3 regions of the Planococcus shenhongbingii genome follow, and region 2 is predicted to be linked to each of the others. Evidence: riboswitches for the same ligand, from Rfam matches in the RefSeq annotation. Region 2 holds a riboswitch; each other region holds the start of a gene.
The links. A riboswitch is a leader RNA that binds a small molecule or an ion and turns the genes downstream of it on or off. The one in region 2 is predicted to bind S-adenosylmethionine.

Region 1 (7,197 bases), 1.1 Mb from region 2:
AATGTTTATAAAGGAAGAGGTAATTTATACAAGTGACCAGCTGGTCATTCTCGATGCGGACTGTAAAAAAGATCAGGTCATCGTTTTATTGAAAGGCAGAGGCGAAAATATCGTCGAGTTAAACGGCAACAAGATTCTGACCGGGCGCACAGGATATTCGAAGATTCGTTTTGTAAAAGACCATTTTTGTCTCTTGAACGATTCAACCCTCTCTTTTTACACACTGAGAGGGGAATTGGTTTCCGAATGCGATGTCGGCAACGATATCTTTGAGCTATTTCCCTATAGAGAAGGAGTTCTTTGTGTTTATGCCGATGAAGGTGTGTTCGGAAAGAAGCTTGGTAAAAATAGATTAAATTACGCAGCACCATTCCATAAGCCCGAATCTTTTATTGACATTGCACTCCAAAACAAACTATTATACGAAGTTCTTTTTGCACGTTATAAGCCTTATGCATGTCTGAGCTGGGAAACCCGGGAACTGCTCTTTTTGAACGAGCAGCTTGAAAAAGAAAATACGCTGGAAATCCCTTTTAATCCTGGCAATGTCATTGCCTTTGCCTTAACTCATGAATTCGGGGTGTTTATTGAAGAGAGCAAGCTGTGGTGTTGGGAATTCCAGACCACGGGACATGTTTCGGAATCCCTGAGAGCGTTCCCCTATGCGACAAGGGCGATTTTCCAGCGCCATGATTTTTTGTTTCTTACCATTTCGGATTACGAGGTGCGTGCTTTTAAACCATTCGTTAACAGATAGTAAAAAGGGGAGCCCCTAAAGGATTTGGTTTGGGAAAGATGCTTTTATGTACGGTTTATGGGGAATAATTGTATTGGTTTAAAAAGGGAATTTCATGCGGTAAGAGGAATTAAAAGAGAGTAGGGAAAGCATTCTCAAAACGCTGCCTAAAATAGTTTGTTATGGCAACGATCCTTTTTAGTTAAAATGCGATGATACCTTTTAATCGGGCCTTCGCTCGAATGGAGTAATAGAGCAGAAAAGTTCTGTTTTGTCACAGTAATTGAAAAATGTTGGTTGAGGATTAGAAGAAACGGGGGCTTTGATGAAAAAATTTTATGCAATGTTGATTGGCAGCTTTCTGCTAGCAACCATTTTTTGTGTATTTGGACAAGGAATCGCATACTTTTTGAGTGAATACTTTGTATCGCTTTCGCCAATTTATTACTTAACAGGGTTGACTATTTTTGGCATCCTTCTATACCTGGCATCCGGTTTTTTGCTATTTCGTTTATTCACGAAACAGGAAGCTGTTTCAAAAAATCGTGAGTTTTATTTGTTGATTTTATTCACAGTAGCACCTAGTGCATCCACTTGGTCTTTTTTTGTGACGGTCATGTGGTGGGGATAGAGTTCAGTCAGCCGCTTAGTGAAAACTGGCTGCGTCATTAAGCATTTGCATAACTTTAATTCATCTCTATATGAAAGTGTTAGTAAACCTGCATTATTATAGAAAAAGTGAGAAGGGGAAAATATGGCTGAAATATGGATTGCAGAAGAAAAAGTTTCAAACAAGTTTTTAGAAGAGTTAGGCCATTATATAAGGTTCGACGGAGAATTAGAATCTGCATATTTCATCGGTGCTGATGGAGAAGGTTATGTAGAACAAAACAAAAATTTTTTACTGGAGTTTCTACTTTGCCAAAACAGGTATCCTTTGTTCATTACTTTTATTGTGTACGAGGAACAAACTGGCGAATATCGGGCTTTTTTACATGAAAATAAAATTGATTTCACGTTAAGCAGCCTTGAAGAAAAAAGGACTTATTATGATTTCTCTGGGAAGCACCAATATCACCCGCCTTGCTTTACTGCAAGGATCACTGATTCGGATTCTTTAGCTTTTTTGCTGAATAAAACATACTGGCTGGCCGCCGAGAATGAGTTTTTCTCAATTTCTTTTTCCGACAATTTACTGTTCGAATTAGGAGAAGTGGTTGAGTGGAAGAGAAAAAGAAAACGGTCGATTGCAAGTTTCAAAATCGGGCAGGGAACCACCTTTATGACCATTTTTCACGACGGGGCAGGGTTCTACTTATTCTCGAACGAGGAGAAATATTTCCTTCTGGAGAAACTCATTTCAAACTTGCCGAAAGATACAGTGATCACACAGATAAATGATACGCTGGTAACTAACCAAAATTCCGAAGAAGAATAGTGCCTATTTAAAGCCCCCTAGTGAAATGGACAGCCACTGAAGCTTTAAGGGCGTTTCCGATTAATGATAAAATCCTACACTTTGACTACATATATTCAACGCATGTAGATCAAAAAATAAGAGCAGTTTTAAAAAACCTCTGAAAAATTTTCAGAGGCAACTAATTATTATGCCGTTTGTTAACTTCAATCGAAATGAACTCCGGCAAATAGTTGGGAGTGCATCCTTTTGATACGACTTCGTCTTTGTAGAGACCCGTTTTCTCACCCAGTTTAATGCAGCGTGCGCGATTCTTTTCATCGTAAACGCCTATCCAGCCTGCGGTGAAATTCATCGCCCATTGAACTTCCGGTTCTTCCTGCGTAATAGCAGCTTCCATTACAGCTAGCAAGTCTGCGGTGTTATCAGGCGGGGTTTGTCCCGTCCATCTCAATCGCCCTTGATAATACCAGAAAGCTCTTCTTTGTAGAGCAGAAGGACTCTGTTGCCATGACCCCATCACTGCCAGGGTCTTCTTGTCTTTGGTGAGCTGATTCGCCATTAGCCAATCCATTAAGTTGTTGCGCTCATCAAATGTGTGCGTCTGCATGTCCTGATCAAGCTCATTCAGCACCTCTGGTGAAAGAAGTTTTTTGTCCATGATTAAGATTGCTAACAGGCGGGGCAAAAACGCTCCGGTTGACCAAAGTTCCATCGCGAGTTCGTGGTCTTTTTTAATGTCCTTCGCGATTTTCCGTAAGTCGCCTAGCTTCGTGTGACTGGTGATCTGAGCGAGAATGTCTTCTGCTGTTGAAGAGCGTTTGATTTCAGTGCCTTTAGTTTCATTCATTTTATAAAACTCCTTTATTAAAGCTGTTCCCACCCATAAGACAAGAACAACGTCTTTAATATAATCATAACATTTACTTCCTTTTAGTTGGATGCGAAAAGAGCATTCCTTTGTAAAGAAACTGTTTGAATGAATAGTAAAATTTGGAAAAGGGGTTTTTAAATGAGAAGAGAAAAATGCCCTTGCTGCGGGTATCCTACATTACAGACAAGAGGAGATTTTGAAATATGTATACTTTGTGATTGGGAAGACGAAAACCATGATGAACTTTCTTCAGCGGAAGTTTTCGGAGGACCCAATGGAGATTATTCGCTCGAAGAAGCAAGAAACAATTTTCAAAAGAACTTTAATATGTACAGAGAGAAGAATGATTTTGATGCCATTATAGTCGGGAAGAAAAAATTAATAAAAGCTTATGAAGGGTGGGAAAAAGACAAGCAGGCAAATAGAAAAGAAAAATGGAATGAGATCCGCAAGTTAGAAAATGAGCTGAATTTGCTTTCTTGATTTTACGTATAACGAATTTGGAAAAGCTGCTTGCATCCAAAAAGAGATCCGAGGCCGATCCAGGCACAACTTTTCGTCTTTATTGGATGCCCTCATGGATTGTTGTAATCAATTTAAGGACTGGATGAAAGAAACATGATTAAAAGAAAACGTCAAAAAGCCGTTCAGTTGCCTGAACGGCTTTGGAGATTCCACTTGAACGGTTAATCCATCGGTCAAATCGCGGTTTTTATTCCAAAACCGACCAGTACTGCACCCGCCGTCTTTTGGAAAACCTTTTGGAATTTCGGGTCATTCAGCCATTTTTTCGCTAAATCCATGAGGTTCACCAGGAACAAGAACCAAGTGACAGCCAGCAGAGTTAAGATGAATGCCAACACCATCAATTGCTGGTTTACATTCCCGCTTATGTCGATGAATTGAGGCATAACCGTGATATAGACCAACACGGTCTTGGGATTAAGAACATTGCTCAGCAACGCTTGCCTGAAGGATTCTTTGTTGTGCCGAACGGAAGAGGCAGCCGGCTTGCGTGCCTGTTCCTGAATTTCCCCTAAAGAAAATCCGCTTTTCGAGAAAAAGCTTCTGATTCCTAAATAGACTAGGTAGGCAGCTCCTATATATTTGATCAAAGTGAAGAGAACGATCGATTGGGCAATCACTACCGCTAAGCCCAGAACCGCAATCAAGGTCCAAAAAGAAAGACCGGCTGCCATTCCGAGCGTCGTATAATAACCGGCCTTAGGTCCGTGCCGAAGCGTATTTTTCATCAGCAGCATCGTGTCCGCCCCAGGTATGATCACCATCATGGCAGCTATTGAAATATAGGCAAACAAATTATCCACAGCAATTCCCCCTAATAGAAAATGAAAAAAGTAATTCCAGTAATTTTACATGGTTTGAAAATTTAAAGCAATCTGACTAAAAAAACTTTATATGAAAAAAGTTCAGAAGGAAAAAAATTCAAAACTGGTTGACTTTTAATTCGAGCCTATTGTATGATAATTCCTAATGGTTCGACTGATTGAAAATTTGTACATTTAAAAGTGAATAGCACTCTTATCAAGAGCGGCGGAGGGAATAGGCCCTGTGAAGCCCGGCAACCAACAGAATAACATTCTGAAAAGGTGCTAAATCCTACTGATTCGATTGAATCGGAAAGATAAGAGGAGGATTTTCTGCCCTCTTCTTAATTGAAGGGGGCTTTTTTATATTTTGGGTTCAAGAAAGGAGAGCAGTTGTATGTGTAAAACCTAGTAAACGAATCTGTTAAGTAAATAAAATTATAAAAAGAATTATTAAAAATTATGTCGGGAGGAATTTAGAATGAAGAAGATTATTGCAGTTGTGTTGTTGCTAGTAGGTGCGTCGTTTATCTTGGGGGCTTGTTCAAATGCACAAGGAAAAGAGCAAGGCGCGTTGAAAAAAGTAGTTCTGGATTATGCCTATTACTCGCCAACGAGCTTGGCTTTAAAGGAATTCGGATGGGCAGAAGAAGTTTTTGAGAAAGAAGGCATCGAAGTGGAATGGGTTCTGAGCCAAGGAAGCAATAAGGCATTGGAGTTTTTGAATTCGAAAAGCGTAGATTTCGGATCCACTGCGGGAGCAGCTGCGTTAATCGCAAAATCGAATGGCTCACCCATCGAGTCCGTCTATATTTATTCGAAACCAGAATGGACTGCGCTGGTAGCAACGGAAGATTCACCAATCAAAACAGTCGAGGACTTGAAAGGCAAGAAAGTTGCCGCCACTTTAGGAACGGATCCCTACATCTTCCTTCTGCGTTCACTTCAGGAAGCAGGCCTTTCATCGAAGGATTTGGAGATTGTGAACTTGCAGCATGCGGATGGCGCCAATGCCTTGTTAACTGGCCAAGTTGATGCGTGGGCGGGCCTTGATCCGCATATGGCAAGAGTTGAAGTGGATTCCGGCGCAAACTTATTCTCGCGTGACCATGACAAAAATACATATGGCACGTTGAATGTCCGGTCGGAATTTGCAGAACAGAATCCGGAAGCTGTAGAAAAAGTAATTGAGGTATATGAGAAAGCGCGGAAATGGGTTGTAGAAAATCCGGATGAAGCAGCAGAAATCTTGGCAAAAGAAGCAGACATGGAGTTGGAAGTGGCTAAGAAAAGCATCGAGCGAAATGATTTCTCAGATCCCATTCCCGGCGATAAGCAAATCGAGGCACTTGAAGAGGCTGGCGCTGTCTTGAAGTCGGAAAACGTGATTAAAGGCGATGCAGATATTGAAAAAACAGTTAGTGAATTAATTATTGACCGATTTGCGAAAAAAGTGATCGCAACGGAATAGGGGGCGAATTGGATGACGATCAACGCTAAAACTAATGATTTTCCGATAGAGAAAAGTAGTAAGCCGAAATCCCGCACGGATTCAAATAAGTTTAGAGGCCTGGTACTCGGGTGGATATTGCCGATCGTTCTTTTGGTCTCTTGGGAAGCAGCCGCACGTCTTGGCTTGATAGACACCTATGTTTTTCCAGCCCCTACCATAATTTTTCAAAAGATTGTAGAGATGGCTCAAGACGGAACCCTTTGGGGGCATATCGGCATTACTTTTCTTCGCGTACTGATCGGGTTTTTTGCCGGGACTATGCTGGCCCTTGTATTGGGTTCTTTTGTGGGCTATTTCAAGTGGTTTGAACAGCTTGTGGATCCATTGATCCAAGCATTCAGATCGATTCCTTCCCTTGCCTGGGTGCCCTTATTCATTTTGTGGATGGGAATTGGAGAACCGTCCAAAGTACTGCTGATTGCAGTGGGTGTTTTCTTTCCGGTTTATTTGAATATCGTCTCCGGTATTCAAGGTGTAGACCGCAAGCTGATTGAAGTTGGGAAGATTTATCACTTTACTTCGTTCCAGATTGTGCGCCGAATCATTTTGCCAGCATCTCTGCCGTCTTTTCTTGTCGGCTTGCGCAGCGGCGTCGGCTTGGGCTGGATGTTCGTTGTCGCTGCTGAACTGATGGGCGCAGGGCAAGGGCTCGGCTATTTACTGGTTGTTGGCCAGAATACATATTCGCCTGAGCTCATCATGGCAAGCATCATCCTTTTTGCCATACTCGGGAAGCTGACAGACGCTTTATTGAAATCGCTGGAAGCGCGTGCCTTGAGATGGCAGGATAATTTACAGAACCAACAATAAGAGGAGGTGTCAATATGCTGGAAGTGAAAGAGGCTTCAAGGACATTCAATAACGGACTTGCAGGATTTAAGAATCTATCGTTTTCCATTCAAGAAGGTGAGACGGTTGGAATTCTGGGAACGAGTGGATGCGGGAAAAGTACCCTTCTCCGGGTGTTGTCCGGTCTGGATAAGGATTTCGAAGGAGAAATAAAAATAGCTGAAGCGGGCGAACAGCCGATTGGCATGATATTTCAGGAACCTCGGCTTATGCCCTGGCTGTCGGTCAAAGACAATATTTTATTCGGAAACAAAGATGTAAAAAATGTAGAAGTGCGGGATTATTTGGATCTGGTAGGGTTAAGCGATTTCGGGGATTATTATCCGAAAGATTTATCAGGGGGAATGGCTCAAAGAACCGCTATTGCCCGCGCGTTGATCGGGCAGCCGGCTGTGCTGCTTTTAGATGAACCTTTTAGCGCACTGGATGCATTCACAAAAATGCAATTGCAGGACTTGTTATTGGAAATTCAAAAAAAGC
Region 2 (7,197 bases):
ATGTGGCTGCGATGCAGACGACTGCGAAAAAAGACGGCGACCACTATATTCTGAATGGCCAAAAAACATGGATTTCATTATGCGATGTGGCTGACCATTTCCTGGTTTTCGCTTATACAGGAGAACAGTCAGGGAAACATAAAGCAATTTCGGCATTTATTGTAGAACGGACGTGGGAAGGATTTTCTTCCAAAGCGATTAAAGGGAAACACGGCATCCGGGCAGGCAATACCGGGGAGTTGTTCTTCGAGGATGTCAAAGTGCCAAAAGAGAATTTGCTTGGCGAAGAAGGGGAAGGATTTAAAATCGCGATGGCGGCACTCGATAATGGCCGTTTTACTGTTGCTGCAGGAGCAGTGGGGCAAATTATGGCTTGTTTAGAAGCAAGCGTCAGTTATTGCCACGAACGCAAAACCTTCGGAAAAGAGATTGGCAGACACCAGCTTGTTCAGCAAATGATTGCGAAAATGGAAGCGGGCTATCAAATGAGCCGTCTGCTTGTGTACCGGGCCGGTGAACTGAAAAACGAAGGAAAGCGCAATACGAGAGAAACGTCTCTGGCTAAATGGCAAGCCTGTGATTTTGCCAACCAGGCTGCAGACGACGCTTTCCAGATTCATGGAGCTTATGGCTATTCAGACCAGTATCCGGTCAGCCGCTTTTTGCGGAATTCCAAAGCGCCGGTCATTTATGAAGGGACACGTGAAATCCATACCATTATGCAAGCGGAATATGTACTCGGTTATAAGGAAGACAAACCGTTAAGCAAAACCCTTCCAGCTTGGCAAGAGGAAACCATTGCTTCGTTGACGAATAAATAAACTTTATAAGATTACGGCAATACCGTGATGACAACCTTGCCTGTGAAACAGAATACAGAGTTGAAATTCATGCACCCAAAACGCAGTTGGATAAGCTGTCTAAGATTTAAGAAAGGTGGAAATTAAATGGCTTCTGCAGAAGCCATTTAATTTCCACCTTCTATTTTTCAATAAATTCAGCAAGGTTTTCAAGTGTGGAATTTAAACCGGTATCATGGTCTTCTTTTCGTATTCCTTCAGGGACGTGTTCGCAAACGATTGTCACTTTTGTTCCTGCTGGAACGGCTTCCAAATACCAAGTCTGACTCATCTCGCCGGAAAACGCCGGATCTTCAGAATCGAATTTTCCGGAACACACAATTTTGGTGTCCGGAACCAACTCCAAAAACTTTCCTTCGGTTACGTCCGTATTGTCGGAAGTCTTTCCGGGGGTTGGATGATCGGTTTCGTAGGTAAGAGTCATCCGGTAAGTTCCGCCTTCGTGAGGTTCAAAAACGTCCATATGGGCCGACATTCCTTTTGGCGGAAGCCAAGAACGCAAAGATACAGGGTTCATGAACGCTTGGTAGATAGCATTCGGCGACGCCTTAATCACTCTTGAAGCGGAATCGATTCGGTAGCTTGATGGAGTTGCCATATTAAAACCTCCTGATTGAGTTTAATGTAGTATACCCATTTTCAGCTGGAAACCATTCCCGATAAATCTGGAAATGCGACATAATCTAAATTGTATAGACCGCCACTTCCGACGTATTAACGTTTAGGAAGCGGCGGTTTTTTATTTAATGTAATAAATTGTGTCGTTTTTTAGAATTGTAACGAGTGACGACAGGTATAAAAGACTATTTAGGTAGATTAAAAGTAATTATTAATGTAATATATAGGAAAAGTTGTAAACATTAAAGATTAGTAAGACCCCCCTGTCTCGGATAATGTGAAAAATAGGATGACTAGAAAGAGGAATGAAGATGAGAAACCAGATTAAGACCATGGCAAAAAATATTGTTTTATTTAGCACAATTACAACTGTAACTTTGACTGGCGGAGTAGGAAGCGTCTATGCTGCAGAAGCACCGGCATACTCGAATACTCAAGCTTACGAAGCGCAGCATATTGAACAGGATGCCAAGTACTCGAAGAAAGTGATGAGAGCGGTCCGGGTTAGTTTGGGAGTGGATGCTAAGTCAATACAAGTAGATGCCGTGATTCAAACGATGCCGAAAGTGAACGTCATGGACCGTTACTTAGCTTCATTCGGTAAAAAGGTCAAAGGAAATGAAGTTCGGCTGGCGGTAAAAGAGATCTTTGATATCGATCTGAACTACGTTTCGAAGATGGATTATGGCAGCAAATTGGCCAGCTATCCTACAGATGTGATGGAAAGCTTGCGCGTCTCTTTGAACGAAGAACCGGCATCGACTAAGCAAGATGCACGGATTATGGAAATGGCGAAAAATGAAGTGATGGACCGCTATCTGAAAGAACATGATTACGCACTCACTGGCGCAGAAAGCCGCGTGCTGATCAACCAGATTTTCGGCGTTAATCTGGAGGGCATTTCCACTTTGGAACATATGCAATTAGCGGTCAGCTCTAAAGGCCAATGGATTGTGAAAAGTGATACGGATCTATTCGTTCTCGAATCCAGCTTGGATGACGTCGATGTTTCCATTTATACAACACCTTACTTTAAAGAAGTGACAGGCAGCGACCAATTGCCGGAGCCGTTAAAAACGAAATTAATGGAACTTGGCTTTACGTATAATGAAGAAGCCAATCGGCTGTATTACAAAAACCCAACCGGGGAATCTGTGCCGGATGCGTTCAAAGGCCGAGTAATGGGGATTCTGATTGGCACGATTGTGACGGAATACAAGAACAAATAATAGGAAAACCTTCAAGGACTTAGAGGAAACTCTTGGTCCTTTTTTTGCGCTTTCCTTTCTTGTAGAATGATTGGGCATGATGGGTTATAGAGCAAAACTTAATGTTTTAGAAGAATATAAGGCAGGCCGATTTCGGGCAGCTCTGCTAGGGTTTGTAATGAAAAATACTAACCAGGGTCTTTAAAAGGAATTCTCCTTCAATTGACCTGTACAATAATCAATCCTTTATATTAATTATCTGATTTTTCTGATATATTTAGAAAGAGGAAGTTTTTGCTATATTTTCGAAATAATAAATTCCAAAGGAGGGATGGAATGAACGTTATCAAGAATGATATTACGTTCGCGAGTGAAGGGTTAAATTGCAAGGGCTGGTTATACGTTCCGGAAGGAGGCGAGCCTAGTAAGAAACCGGCGATTGTCATGGCGCATGGATTTAATGCGGTGAAAGAGATGCATTTGAAAAACTTCGCAGAAAAATTTGCAGAGGCAGGATTTGCCGTATTGGTTTTTGATTACCGATTTATCGGGGAAAGTGAAGGGGAGCCAAGGCAGCATGTGATTCCTGCAGAGCAGCATAAAGATTATAGAAATGCGATCAGCTGGATTTCAACTCATGATCAAGTAGATGAAAATCGAATTGGCATTTGGGGAACTGGCTACAGCGGAGCTCATGCATTGCATTTGGCGGCAATAGATCCGCGGGTGAAAGTTGTCGTAGCCCAAACTCCCGTGGTAAACGGATGGAAGAGTGCTCAACGGTTAATGAGAAATGATATATTCCAAGGATTCGTCCAAAATCTAAGTGCTTACCGTCTGGCCCGTTATATGGGAGCCGAGCACCAGTATGTGCCGGTAGTTGCACCAGAAGGTGAAGTAAGTGCTTTGCCAATTCCAGAGGCTTTTGAGTGGTTTACTGAAACAGGGAACACGATTGCACCAAATTGGGAAAATAGAATTACGCTTGAAACAATGGAAGCTCTTTTGGAATATAGCCCAAGCAGCACGATTGAGCGTATTTCCCCGACACCTTTATTAATATTGGTGGCAGAAAATGATATGTTGGCGACAGCGGATTTAACCATAGAAGCATTTCAAAAAGCACATGAGCCAAAAAAATTAGTGATTCTTCCCGGCGGCCACTATAGTGCCTATGGAGAACCAGGATTGTCGGGTTTTCTTCCACCGCAAATTGAGTGGTTCAAGGAGCATTTGTGAGACTGATTTAAAGGAAGCAGAGAGACGAAAAAATCGCTTTCCTTTATCAATGGAAATTCTAAACCTAAGTTGTATTTCACTCTGGTTCTTTATTGCTAAAATTCACAATAAACAAAATGGGTCTTGCTTTTTGCGTTATATTGAAATAGTATGAAAATATAAATTAAATATGTAAATCTCTTATGAAGAGCGGCGGAGGGACTGGCCCTGTGAAGCCCGGCAACCATTCAAGGTTTTGAACGACCATGAAAAGGTGCTACATCCTGCAAAATACTTGGTATTTTGGAAAATAAGAGAGGTGTAAACTCAAACTTTTTTGAATGCCTCTCTTTTAAGAGAGGCATTTTTATTTTTCACAAAAAAGGAAGCGGTTGTCATTACAACGGCTGCATGCAGTTGAAGGTTTTACTGGCCACACTGGCAATGAAAAAGAAACAGGAAAAGGGGAAATGACATGAAGAAATGGATAGCAGGAAGTGTACTGGTTTTGTCAGCAGCAGTTTTAGGAGCTTGCGGAAGTGGTGAAGAGGCATCAACTAAAGAAGCGGAAAGCCTTGTCAGTGACGGTGTTTTAACTGTCGGCGTAACCGGTGGCCCGCATGAAGAGCTCGTCGGAAAAGTTGCGGAGCTTGCAGAAGAGCAAGGACTGGACTTCACCATTGAAACGAAAGTGTTCTCTGACTACGTAATGCCGAATGTTGCGTTAGCAGAAGAGGAAATTGACTTGAACTCATTCCAGACGGAACCGTTTTTTGAAGAAATGAAAAAAAGCCGGGACTTGGATTTGGTCCGCGTCGGTGATACGGTCACGTTTCCGATGGGCATTTATTCATTAGACTACAAAGATGTCAGCGAACTGCCGGAAGGAGCAAAAATCGGTTTGCCGAGTGATCCGACCAATAGCGGACGGGCTTTGGCGTTGTTCGAAAAAGCGGGCCTTCTTAAAGTGAAGGAAGGCGTCGGCTTGCAGGCGACTGTGATGGATATCGCTGAAAACAAAAACAACTACGAGTTTATCGAACTGGACTCTGCTCAAATTCCACGCCAATTGAACGAGCTGGATGCAGCAGCGATCAATACCAATTTCGCACTTGAAGCGGGCTTTGTGCCAGCAGAAGATTCGATTTTCATCGAACCAAGCGATTCGCCTTTCGTCAACCTTGTTGCGTCACGCACTGAAAACAAAGACGATGAAGCGATCAAGCAATTCCTTGAACTGTACCATAGCGATGAAGTAAAACAATTCATTGAAAAAGATTTCAGCGGATCGCTTATTCCTTCATGGTAAAACCTAATGAGAAAGCCGCCTTCGATGGAATCCATCGAAGGCGGCTTTTTTTGTTTAACGGTATTGGCCAGCAGTCGCAGCATCGAAAAAGGGAAGATGCGGAAAGCGCAAATCTTTAAATTTCAATCATTTTAATCGTTGATGCGATTTCTTCTTCAGCCGACTGCAGGTTCCATTCATGTGGGTAATAGCCGAGTGGATTGCAGATTACTTCAATGTTTTTATAATGTTCATGATAGCGTGTATGGGTATGGCCAAAAATAAGCTTTTTGACCTGGTATTCCAACGCCAGTTCGCCAAAGCGCGAACTTCCCATCATCGCATTGAAGAAATCCCAGCTCGGATCTTCCTTCACTTGCAGAAAATGAGCGAACGGTACAACATGAGTGACCAGGATTATGTTTTTGCCGCGATATTCTTTGAGCCAGTTCTCCAGTTTTGCGGTATACTGCTCCGTCAAGGCAGAGTCGGTTACTGGCCAGTGGGCATACGTTTTATCCGGCCAGGTAAAGCTGCCGAATACGCCTTTGGCAAATTGCTGTTCAGTAAATCCCGCAACGCCGAATGTGTAATCATACCAGCCGCCATCGCCGATTACGACCCAGTCCTCGTTCAATTGGACAGGGCCGTTGCCAAGATTTCCGCGGAACTCGAGAAGTTTGGAATAGGCAGCGGCGGAATCTTCCGCATAGACATCGTGGTTGCCATGGACGAATAATAGCTTGGTTTCCAGAAAACCGTCTTGCAGCCGATTTAAAAGAGCCAAGCCTTTTTCAGGGCCGGCAGCTAGATCTCCGCTCACGATGAATACGTCAGGGGAGTGGTTTTTTACCCATTGTTCGACTATAGCTAGAATATCTGTTTCTGCTTTTTTGCGGTTTAACCCTTCATGAATGTCTGATAAAACGGCGATTTTCAACTGCGGTTCCTCCTGTCTCGGTTGCATCTGTTTAAAATCCATATTCCGGTCATGCACTGATTCAGTAAGAACGCCATTCCTTTTCTGGAATGGCGTTTTTGTATTATCCGTACTGATTTTTGACTAAGTCGAATAAATCGGTTTTTTTCAAATACGCTTCCGGAGCAAGGAAAGTCACCGTAATGACACCTGGATGGCGGCCGATTTCAATCGCTCCGGTGATGGTCGCACGGTTCATGATTTCCGGAACGGACACACCGAAAAATTCAGCAGCTCGGTTCAACCCGTTTTCAGTCGCATCATTCAAATTCGGCCCGGATCCGATAAAAGAGACCGGATAAGATTGTTCGATCTGAGAGACGTTCCATTTGTCGGCAATTTGCTGGGCGGATTGCCGTTCTTCTGCAGTGAACGGCTTCGCCGTATAGGGCAGGTCCTCGACATTCGGCAGCAAGATTGGTCCTTTGATATTAAACCCTTTCAGGACATGGACTTGGAGATGGGTGATGCCCGAAACGTCTGCTGTATGCCCAGCGATTTCACCGTCTCCTTGCATCGCATGCATATCACCGAGGTAAACGCCGCCTCCGGGAACTTTAACAGGGCAGATCAAAACAGCACCGGCGCGCACACGGTTGACATCCAAATGGCCGTCCGTCCGGTGGGTTTCCAATTCTTCCTGCGTGCTCGCATAATCATGGGTGGCACCGACCAGGAAAGAACCGAAATCTCCGGCATTATGGGAATCAGGCGTTGGCCGGGATGGCGTCGTTCCCAATTGTCCGAGGAAAGGGCGCATGCGTGCCATCGTGCCGACCAAGTCATGTGGTGCAAACGTGACGACCGGATTTTGTACAGAAGCTTCGGGAGTTTTCATGTAATCCCGTCCAGCTTTTGCAATGGTTTCAGCTGCTTCTTGCGGCAAGGTGAGGCCGACATCGCCGTTTTCCCCAAAGAAAATGGTATAGCCATTCGTGAAAACGAACGGAGTGGCGTCCGCTCCACACTTCGCACAGCGGATGGCTTCCATGCCGATGCCTTTAATGACGGTTTCCGGATTCTTTG
Region 3 (7,197 bases), 1.9 Mb from region 2:
AAAGAAGAAATGGGCATTCCGGTGTTCCATGATGATCAGCACGGAACTGCGATTGTCACATTGGCTGGCTTGACCAACGCTTTAAAATTAGTCGGTAAAAATATTGCAGAGACTAAAATAGTGGTCAACGGAGCAGGAGCTGCCGGTATTGCGGTGGTTAAGCTATTGAGAAAATTCGGATGCAGCCAGTTGATTATGTGCGACACGAAAGGTGCAATTTTTAAAGGACGGACGTATGGCATGAATCCGTTCAAGGAAAAAGTCGCAGAAAACACAAATCCTGAACGTATTGAAGGCTTGCTGAGCGAAGTGATCAAAGGTGCAGATGTCTTTATCGGGGTTTCGGCAGAAGGTGCTCTTACACAGGACATGGTTCGCAGTATGGCTCAAGACTCTATCATTTTCGCAATGGCTAATCCAAACCCTGAAATTTTGCCGCATTTGGCGAAAGAAGCAGGCGCCCGTGTAGTTGGAACAGGCCGATCTGATTTCCCGAATCAGGTCAACAATGTGTTGGCATTCCCGGGGATTTTCAGAGGCGCATTGGACGTACAGGCACGTGAAATTAATGATGAGATGAAAGTTGCTGCTGTACATGCGATTGCTGGTTTGATTGAGGAAAAGGAAATCCATGATGATTACGTGATTCCGGCTCCATTCGATCTGCGGGTAGCCCCAGCAGTGGCGGAAGCTGTTGCAAAAGCTGCAGTGGAAACAGGTGTAGCAAAATACGCATCCGTGCAGGAAAACCAGTCAGTTGAAATTGCGGCCGGATCAGTCAGTTAATATATATATATATATATAGAAGAAAGCCGTTCAATCTAATCGATTGAACGGCTTTTTTAGATGAAAAAGAGGGGAGAAGTTGCTCTTTATCTTATAGACGATGTGATTCCTGCAGATTCCCGGACTTTCTGCAATGCTTGTTCCAAGTCTTCCAGTAAATCATCGGTATGTTCCAATCCGACTGACAGGCGCAATAATCCGTCTGTAATGCCCCGTTTATCACGTTCTTCTTTTGGCATAGAAGCATGGGACATCGTCGCAGGATACGATAAGATGGATTCGACGGCGCCTAAGCTGACAGCGAAGATGGGAATGCGCAAGCTCTCAACAAACGTCCGGGCCGCCGCTTTATCTGCCAAGCGGAGTGACAGGACCGCTCCTGCACCTGAAGCTTGCCGTTCATGAATCGGATATCCCGGATGGAAACGGAATCCGGGATAGTAGACTTCTTCAATTACAGGATGGCTGTGCAGATAGTCGGCGATGATACGGGCTGAAGCGGCTGACTGCTTGAGCCGGGCACCCAAAGTTTTAATGCCCTGGATTAAGTTATAGGAATCCTGAGCTCCCAAGACCGAACCGAAAGTGTTTTGAATAAACCCGAGCCGGTCTCCCAGTTCCGCATCTTTTGTAACGGCGAGCCCTGCAATAATATCGCTATGCCCGGACAAGAACTTCGTTGCACTATGTAAGACAAGGTCCGCTCCAAGGTCCAAGGGATTTTGATAAAGGGGCGTCATGAAAGTATTATCGACAAATGTCAGGCAATCGTTGGCTTTCGCCAGTTTTGCTGCAATTTCGATATCGGTGATGTTCATGACAGGATTAGACGGCGTCTCAAGGTAAATCACTTTTGTATTCGGCCGGATGGCTTCTGCCATTTCACTTAAATCGGTCATATTGACGAATGTATAATCGATATGGAATTTATTCAGCACTTCTGTAACAAAGCGGTAAGTACCGCCGTAAACGTCCTCAGAAATCAAAACATGATCGCCAGCAGAAAGCAGCATGAAAGCGGAAGAAATGGCAGCCATGCCGGAAGCGAACGCAAAACCGCGCGTGCCGTTTTCAAGTTTGGCAATGGTTTCTTCCAGCTTCAAGCGCGTGGGGTTTCCCGAACGGCTATAGTCGAAAGGGCCGAATTCATCAAAGCTCGGCTGGTGATAAGTTGAAGATATATAAACAGGGACGTTTACTGCTCCGGTTTGCCGGTCAACTCCGGTTGAATGGATAAATTGAGTTTCCAAATGATCGGTCATAGGCGAAGAGCCTCCTTTTCAAGTTTGGCGAAAGCCTGGGTTAAATCAGCAATTAAATCGTCAGCATCTTCAATGCCGACTGAAAAACGGAGCAGGCGATTACATATGCCGCGGTGCAGCCTTTCTTTTTCTGGAATAACTGCATGAGTCTGTGTGGCAGGATAAGTGATGAAACTTTCCACACCTCCGAGGCTTTCTGCAAAAGCAATCAGGCGGATGTTTGAGAGGAATGGAGAAACCCATTCTTCTTTTTGCAGCCGGAATGACAGCATGCCGCCTTTACCAGGATATAAAACTTGTGAAACGATGGGCTGCTCTTCTAAAAAAGCAGCAATCTTTTTAGCGTTATTTTCATGCTGCCTCATACGGAGAGGCAAAGTCTTCAATCCACGAATCAAAAGCCATGAATCGAACGGGGACAGCACGGCACCGGTGGCATTATGCAAAGCGGCTAATCGCTCACATAGGCTCTGGCCTTTTGCGGCAATCACTCCAGCTAGTACATCGTTATGGCCGCCGATGTACTTAGTAGCGCTATGGATGACAATATCCGCTCCTAATGCAAGCGGCTTCCGGAGATAAGGAGTTAGAAATGTATTATCGACAATAAGCAGCAGATTGTGCTTTTTTGCGAGTGCTGCATAAGCTTGGAGATCGATTTCCTGCATCAATGGATTGGTCGGAGTTTCGATAAACAACGCCCGTGTTTGAATGGTGATTTGCTGTTCAGTTGATTCAACATCTTTGAATTCTGCATAAGTCGCCTGGATATTGTAGACGTCAGCGAAATGGCCGAGCAGCCGATAAGTCCCGCCGTAAATGTCTTCCGGAACTAACAGCTCGTCACCTGGACGGAACAGCGACAAGACAAGTTGGATAGCCGCCATTCCGGAGCTACAGGCAAACCCTGCATCTCCTTCTTCAAGGTTCGCGATGCCTTCTTCCAAAATGCTGCGTGTTAAATTTTTTGTACGTGTATAGTCAAACCCTGTCGACTTGCCAAGTGCTTCGTGTCCATAGGCGGTTGATAAATAAATTGGTGGGCTGACTGCTCCCGTTTTAGCATCACATCGGTTTCCCGACTGCACCAATTGTGTCTCCAAGCTATGTTCGACCATGTTCATCATCCTTTCAATTAAAAAAAACAGGGGCTTTCTTCAAAAAGAAGAAAGCCCCTGTTCAGGTAACACAATCTTCTCATCTTTTAGGCAAATGCCTATTGGAATTAGCACCGTGGCCGTGAGGCTGGTTGCTGAGACATCACAGGGCCAAATCCCTCCGTCTCTCTTGATAAGAATTAAAATTATGAAGTTATGTATAATTGGATATTTCAAAGTTTAGAGTATTTTACAAAGAAGTGCAAGAGGGAATTGAAATATTCAAAATAAATCATCCTATCCGGCAGAGGACAACTATAGTGCATTTCTTTTAATTCGAAGACCGAAAGATTATAATAGACAGTATCAATTCAGTAAAAGGGGAATATGGATGTATATTGTGACGTCAACAGTTGAAGTGCCGGAAGAAAAAACAGAGGATCTCATTAAAATATATCAAAATCGTTCCCGGCGGGTGGACCTGGCTGAAGGCTTTCATCAGTTTCGGCTTATCCAGAACACTAAAAAGTTAAATGAATTGACGGTGCATTTGGAATGGCATTCAGAAGAAGCTTATTTGAAATGGGTCAGAAGCAATGAGTTCAAAGAAATCCATGAGCTTGAAAAATATTATCCGGACAAGGCGTTAGCTGGAATTGTGCCGAAAGTCCGGCAATACGAGGTCGTAGCGGAATGAACAAAGCTATTAAAGATCAAATCGCACTGGAAACAGCCACGAGCATTTATGAAGCGTATCCAAGCATTTGGGAACGGTTCGGTGAGCGGGGCTTCCAGCATACCGAGAAAGACAACCATCACCATTTGGATCATCTCGAAACAGCTTATGAACTGGAAGACAAACAAGTATTTTTAGATTACAGCCGCTGGCTGGAGACGGTATTGAACAGCCGCAATGTGGAAACAGCCCTCATCATTGATAATTTTGAACGGCTCATTAAGATCCTTCCAGGAAAAACGGAAAAGCTTGAAGAAAGCTTTATGCTGGATTGTCTTCAGCAAGCAAATGAATTACTTTCTAAACTGTGGCAAAAGGAGGTTGAGGAGATGATGCAGCCAACCCAACTAGCGGAATTGTTTCTGCAAGGGGAAGATATGGAAGCATTGCGCCAGATTCAATCTTTTCTTGAAAGCCATAGCCGAAAAGAATTGTTCGACCAATTACTGACGCCGGCGATGTATCATGTCGGCACGTTATGGGAAAACAATGAAATCACAGTTGCCGATGAACATCTGGCTACCGCAATCTGCGATTTCGTGGTATCTGCTGTAGAAAATAGAGAACTGGCAGAAAGAGGCGGGGAAAGAAAAGTCATGGTATTGGGGCCAGAAGGAGAAGACCATTATATCGGATTGAAAATGGTAGCCTCTCTGTTCCAGGAATATGGCTGGTCAGTCCAATATATGGGACCGAATCTGCCACTGCCGCATGCTTTGGAAGCAGCAGAAAAATGGAAACCTGACGTTATTGCTTTGTCGGCAGCGCTTGCTTACAGGTTGCCTTTATTGAAAACCTACGTAAATGAATTTTTGGCATTGGAGTTCCAGCCGGCTGTTCTGGTCGGCGGACGTGCAGTCAATATTTCAAATTCAAATTCTTTAAGAAATAGCGGGGCAATGGTGGTAAGAGACTTAAACCAATTGGAACTTTGGATCAAGACGGGAGAGAAGCCTGAAAATGACTATGAAATCTCAATTTAATGGACTGCCGCTCCCGGCATTTGAAGTGAACAATGAATTATTGGTAGTCGACTGTTCTATGGAGGCAGAAGAATTATTCGGAGAATGCCGTAAATTTACAGACATTGTTGATGCAGATAGTTTACAAAAAGCAAAAAAACTGCTGAGAATAGAATCTTCGCTGTAAAAATTTGAACTTAATCTCGTTTCAAAAAGAGGCGATTTGCTTTTAGTGGATGTTCATGCAAAACGCAATGATCCGACGCTTCTATCTCTTGTCATTGTGCTAAAAGATAGTCAGCTAGAGCACGTGGCCGGCCAACTGTCCAAGCTTCGGGAAAGACTTCGGGATACGGATTATGATCTTTTTCAAGAAAAAGAACGGACGCTGGAATTGCTTCAAAAAGTAAGGGGATTATCTGCGCCGTGCATCCAATTGGATAAGCAACGGCTGCTCATTCCCTTGTTCGGGGATTTGACCGAAGAACAAGTATTGGCATTTACGCCACGCTTGCTGGTGCGCATTTATGAAACCCAGGCTGACACTGTCATTTTTGATTTGACGGCAATGGGGAGGATTAACGATGACGGACTGCGCCATTTGGATTCCCTTCTTCAATCTTTCAGCTTGATGGGCACATCCAGCATCTTTACAGGAGTCAAACCGGAGCATGCAAAACGGCTGCATCGTATCAGGACAAAGCAGCCGATGTGTTTTGTCGCTTCACTTCAAGACGTACTGTCTTCCGATAAATGGCCTAGCAAGAGCTGACTCTTTTCTTGAGAGCCAGCTTTTTCTATGTCTCCTGCCATGAGCGGAAAAGATGTGTTTAATTGGCAATATCGATACAATATGAGAGACAAGGAGTGAAGAAGGATGCATATAAAGAAATTCAAAGATATACCTTTATCCGTTTTGGATTTAGCACCGATCAACGAAGGCAGCGACGCCTCCGAGTCGTTCCGCAACAGTGTCGAAATCGCACAGCATGCAGAGGAATGGGGATTTAACCGCTACTGGCTGGCAGAACACCATAATATGCCGGGCATCGGCAGTTCAGCAACTTCTGTGTTAATCGGCCATATTGCTGGAGCGACTAAAAAAATACGCGTCGGTTCAGGCGGTATCATGCTGCCAAACCATGCGCCGCTTGTGATTGCAGAACAGTTCGGTACCCTTGAGGCGATGTATCCGGATCGTATCGACTTAGGGCTTGGACGGGCACCGGGCAGTGATCAGGCTACTGCCTATGCCCTTCGCCGTACGCTGCAGAGCAGCGGCGATGATTTTCCGCAGCAAGTGGCAGAGCTGGAAAACTACTTTTCCGATAAACCGGTAGGGCGGGTCCGTTCATATCCGGGAACCGGGCTGCATGTACCCATCTGGCTTCTCGGATCAAGCGGCTTTAGTGCGCAGCTGGCGGCCATCAAAGGATTGCCGTTTTCATTTGCCAGCCATTTTGCCCCTGATTTCACGATTCAGGCGCTTCAATTATACCATCAGAATTTCAAGCCTTCGGCAGTATTGAAAGAGCCCTATGCCATGGTCGGCGTCAATGTTATCGCGGCGGATACACAAGAACGGGCAGAATGGTTGGCAACTTCCAGCCAACAGCAAATGTTCAATCTGATGAGAGGTATGCCTACTGCTTTCACGCCGCCAATCGACCATCTGGAGGAAGTGTGGACGGATCGGGAAATTGCTATCTTTAAAGAAAAAATGGCGACAGAGTCAATGATTGTCGGGACACCGGATGTCGTGCGGGAAAAACTTCAAAGCTTTGCCAATAAAACCCGTGCCAATGAAATCATCGTCAATTCACAGATATTCCATCAAAAAGACCGTCTGCGTTCTTATGAAATTGTTGCCGAGCTGATGGTATGAAAATTCATTCCCTTAAAGCCTTCATAGGCTTTGAGGGTTTTTTTACAAAAAAAATCCGCCTCCATTTTCAAGGAGGCGGGAATAGGGAAGCTTAATGAAGGTTTTGCGCTTTCTTTTCTTCACTTTTTATTTCTTCGACTGCATCATCTTCTTCCACAAATGAAAAATCAGGAGCTCCTTCACCAACCATGTTCAAAGATGCAAAATATTCTTCGTCAAACTGCCGGCGCTCCACTTCTTGCGGGTCCACACGTCTGCGGTCCATGCTGATTACCTCCTTAGTTTATGATGGGAATACAGGTGGAAAGAAGGATATATTTATATATCTTTATTATACAGACTATTCAGTTAAAGGTGAAGTGAATATACTCCTAGCCTAGAGAATCTTGAAGATAGGAAAACCCCGCTAAAATGGCTTTAGCGGGTTTTCTTTATTGCTCCTGGGCAGCTTTCGAATTCAATACCATTG

Region 1: it holds a riboswitch for S-adenosylmethionine, as region 2 does, so the genes downstream of both, QWY16_RS09285 (aliphatic sulfonate ABC transporter substrate-binding protein) here and QWY16_RS03970 (MetQ/NlpA family ABC transporter substrate-binding protein) in region 2, are expected to answer to the same signal.
Region 3: it holds a riboswitch for S-adenosylmethionine, as region 2 does, so the genes downstream of both, QWY16_RS14270 (methionine biosynthesis PLP-dependent protein) here and QWY16_RS03970 (MetQ/NlpA family ABC transporter substrate-binding protein) in region 2, are expected to answer to the same signal.

What each region holds. Positions count from the first base shown of each region.
Region 1 covers NZ_CP129235.1:1,852,924-1,860,120, forward strand. Annotated here, with positions in the region: gene QWY16_RS09255 (hypothetical protein) at 2-757, shown strand; gene QWY16_RS09260 (hypothetical protein) at 1,062-1,367, shown strand; gene QWY16_RS09265 (hypothetical protein) at 1,491-2,174, shown strand; gene QWY16_RS09270 (DNA alkylation repair protein) at 2,335-3,003, opposite strand; gene QWY16_RS09275 (CPCC family cysteine-rich protein) at 3,166-3,510, shown strand; gene QWY16_RS09280 (homoserine/threonine efflux transporter) at 3,726-4,355, opposite strand; SAM riboswitch class I at 4,567-4,679, shown strand; gene QWY16_RS09285 (aliphatic sulfonate ABC transporter substrate-binding protein) at 4,837-5,826, shown strand; gene QWY16_RS09290 (ABC transporter permease) at 5,839-6,678, shown strand; gene QWY16_RS09295 (ABC transporter ATP-binding protein) at 6,693-7,197, shown strand, end outside.
Region 2 covers NZ_CP129235.1:781,656-788,852, forward strand. Annotated here, with positions in the region: gene QWY16_RS03950 (acyl-CoA dehydrogenase family protein) at 1-821, shown strand, start outside; gene QWY16_RS03955 (SRPBCC domain-containing protein) at 982-1,458, opposite strand; gene QWY16_RS03960 (hypothetical protein) at 1,790-2,707, shown strand; gene QWY16_RS03965 (alpha/beta hydrolase) at 3,023-3,925, shown strand; SAM riboswitch class I at 4,103-4,221, shown strand; gene QWY16_RS03970 (MetQ/NlpA family ABC transporter substrate-binding protein) at 4,380-5,213, shown strand; gene QWY16_RS03975 (metallophosphoesterase) at 5,329-6,132, opposite strand; gene QWY16_RS03980 (acetamidase/formamidase family protein) at 6,236-7,197, opposite strand, start outside.
Region 3 covers NZ_CP129235.1:2,888,696-2,895,892, reverse strand. Annotated here, with positions in the region: gene ystJ (NADP-dependent malic enzyme) at 1-786, shown strand, start outside; gene metC (cystathionine beta-lyase) at 873-2,048, opposite strand; gene QWY16_RS14270 (methionine biosynthesis PLP-dependent protein) at 2,045-3,166, opposite strand; SAM riboswitch class I at 3,243-3,345, opposite strand; gene QWY16_RS14265 (antibiotic biosynthesis monooxygenase family protein) at 3,537-3,842, shown strand; gene QWY16_RS14260 (cobalamin B12-binding domain-containing protein) at 3,839-4,864, shown strand; gene QWY16_RS14255 (hypothetical protein) at 4,842-5,030, shown strand; gene QWY16_RS14250 (STAS domain-containing protein) at 5,076-5,615, shown strand; gene QWY16_RS14245 (LLM class flavin-dependent oxidoreductase) at 5,721-6,728, shown strand; gene QWY16_RS14240 (hypothetical protein) at 6,820-6,993, opposite strand; gene QWY16_RS14235 (hypothetical protein) at 7,160-7,197, opposite strand, start outside.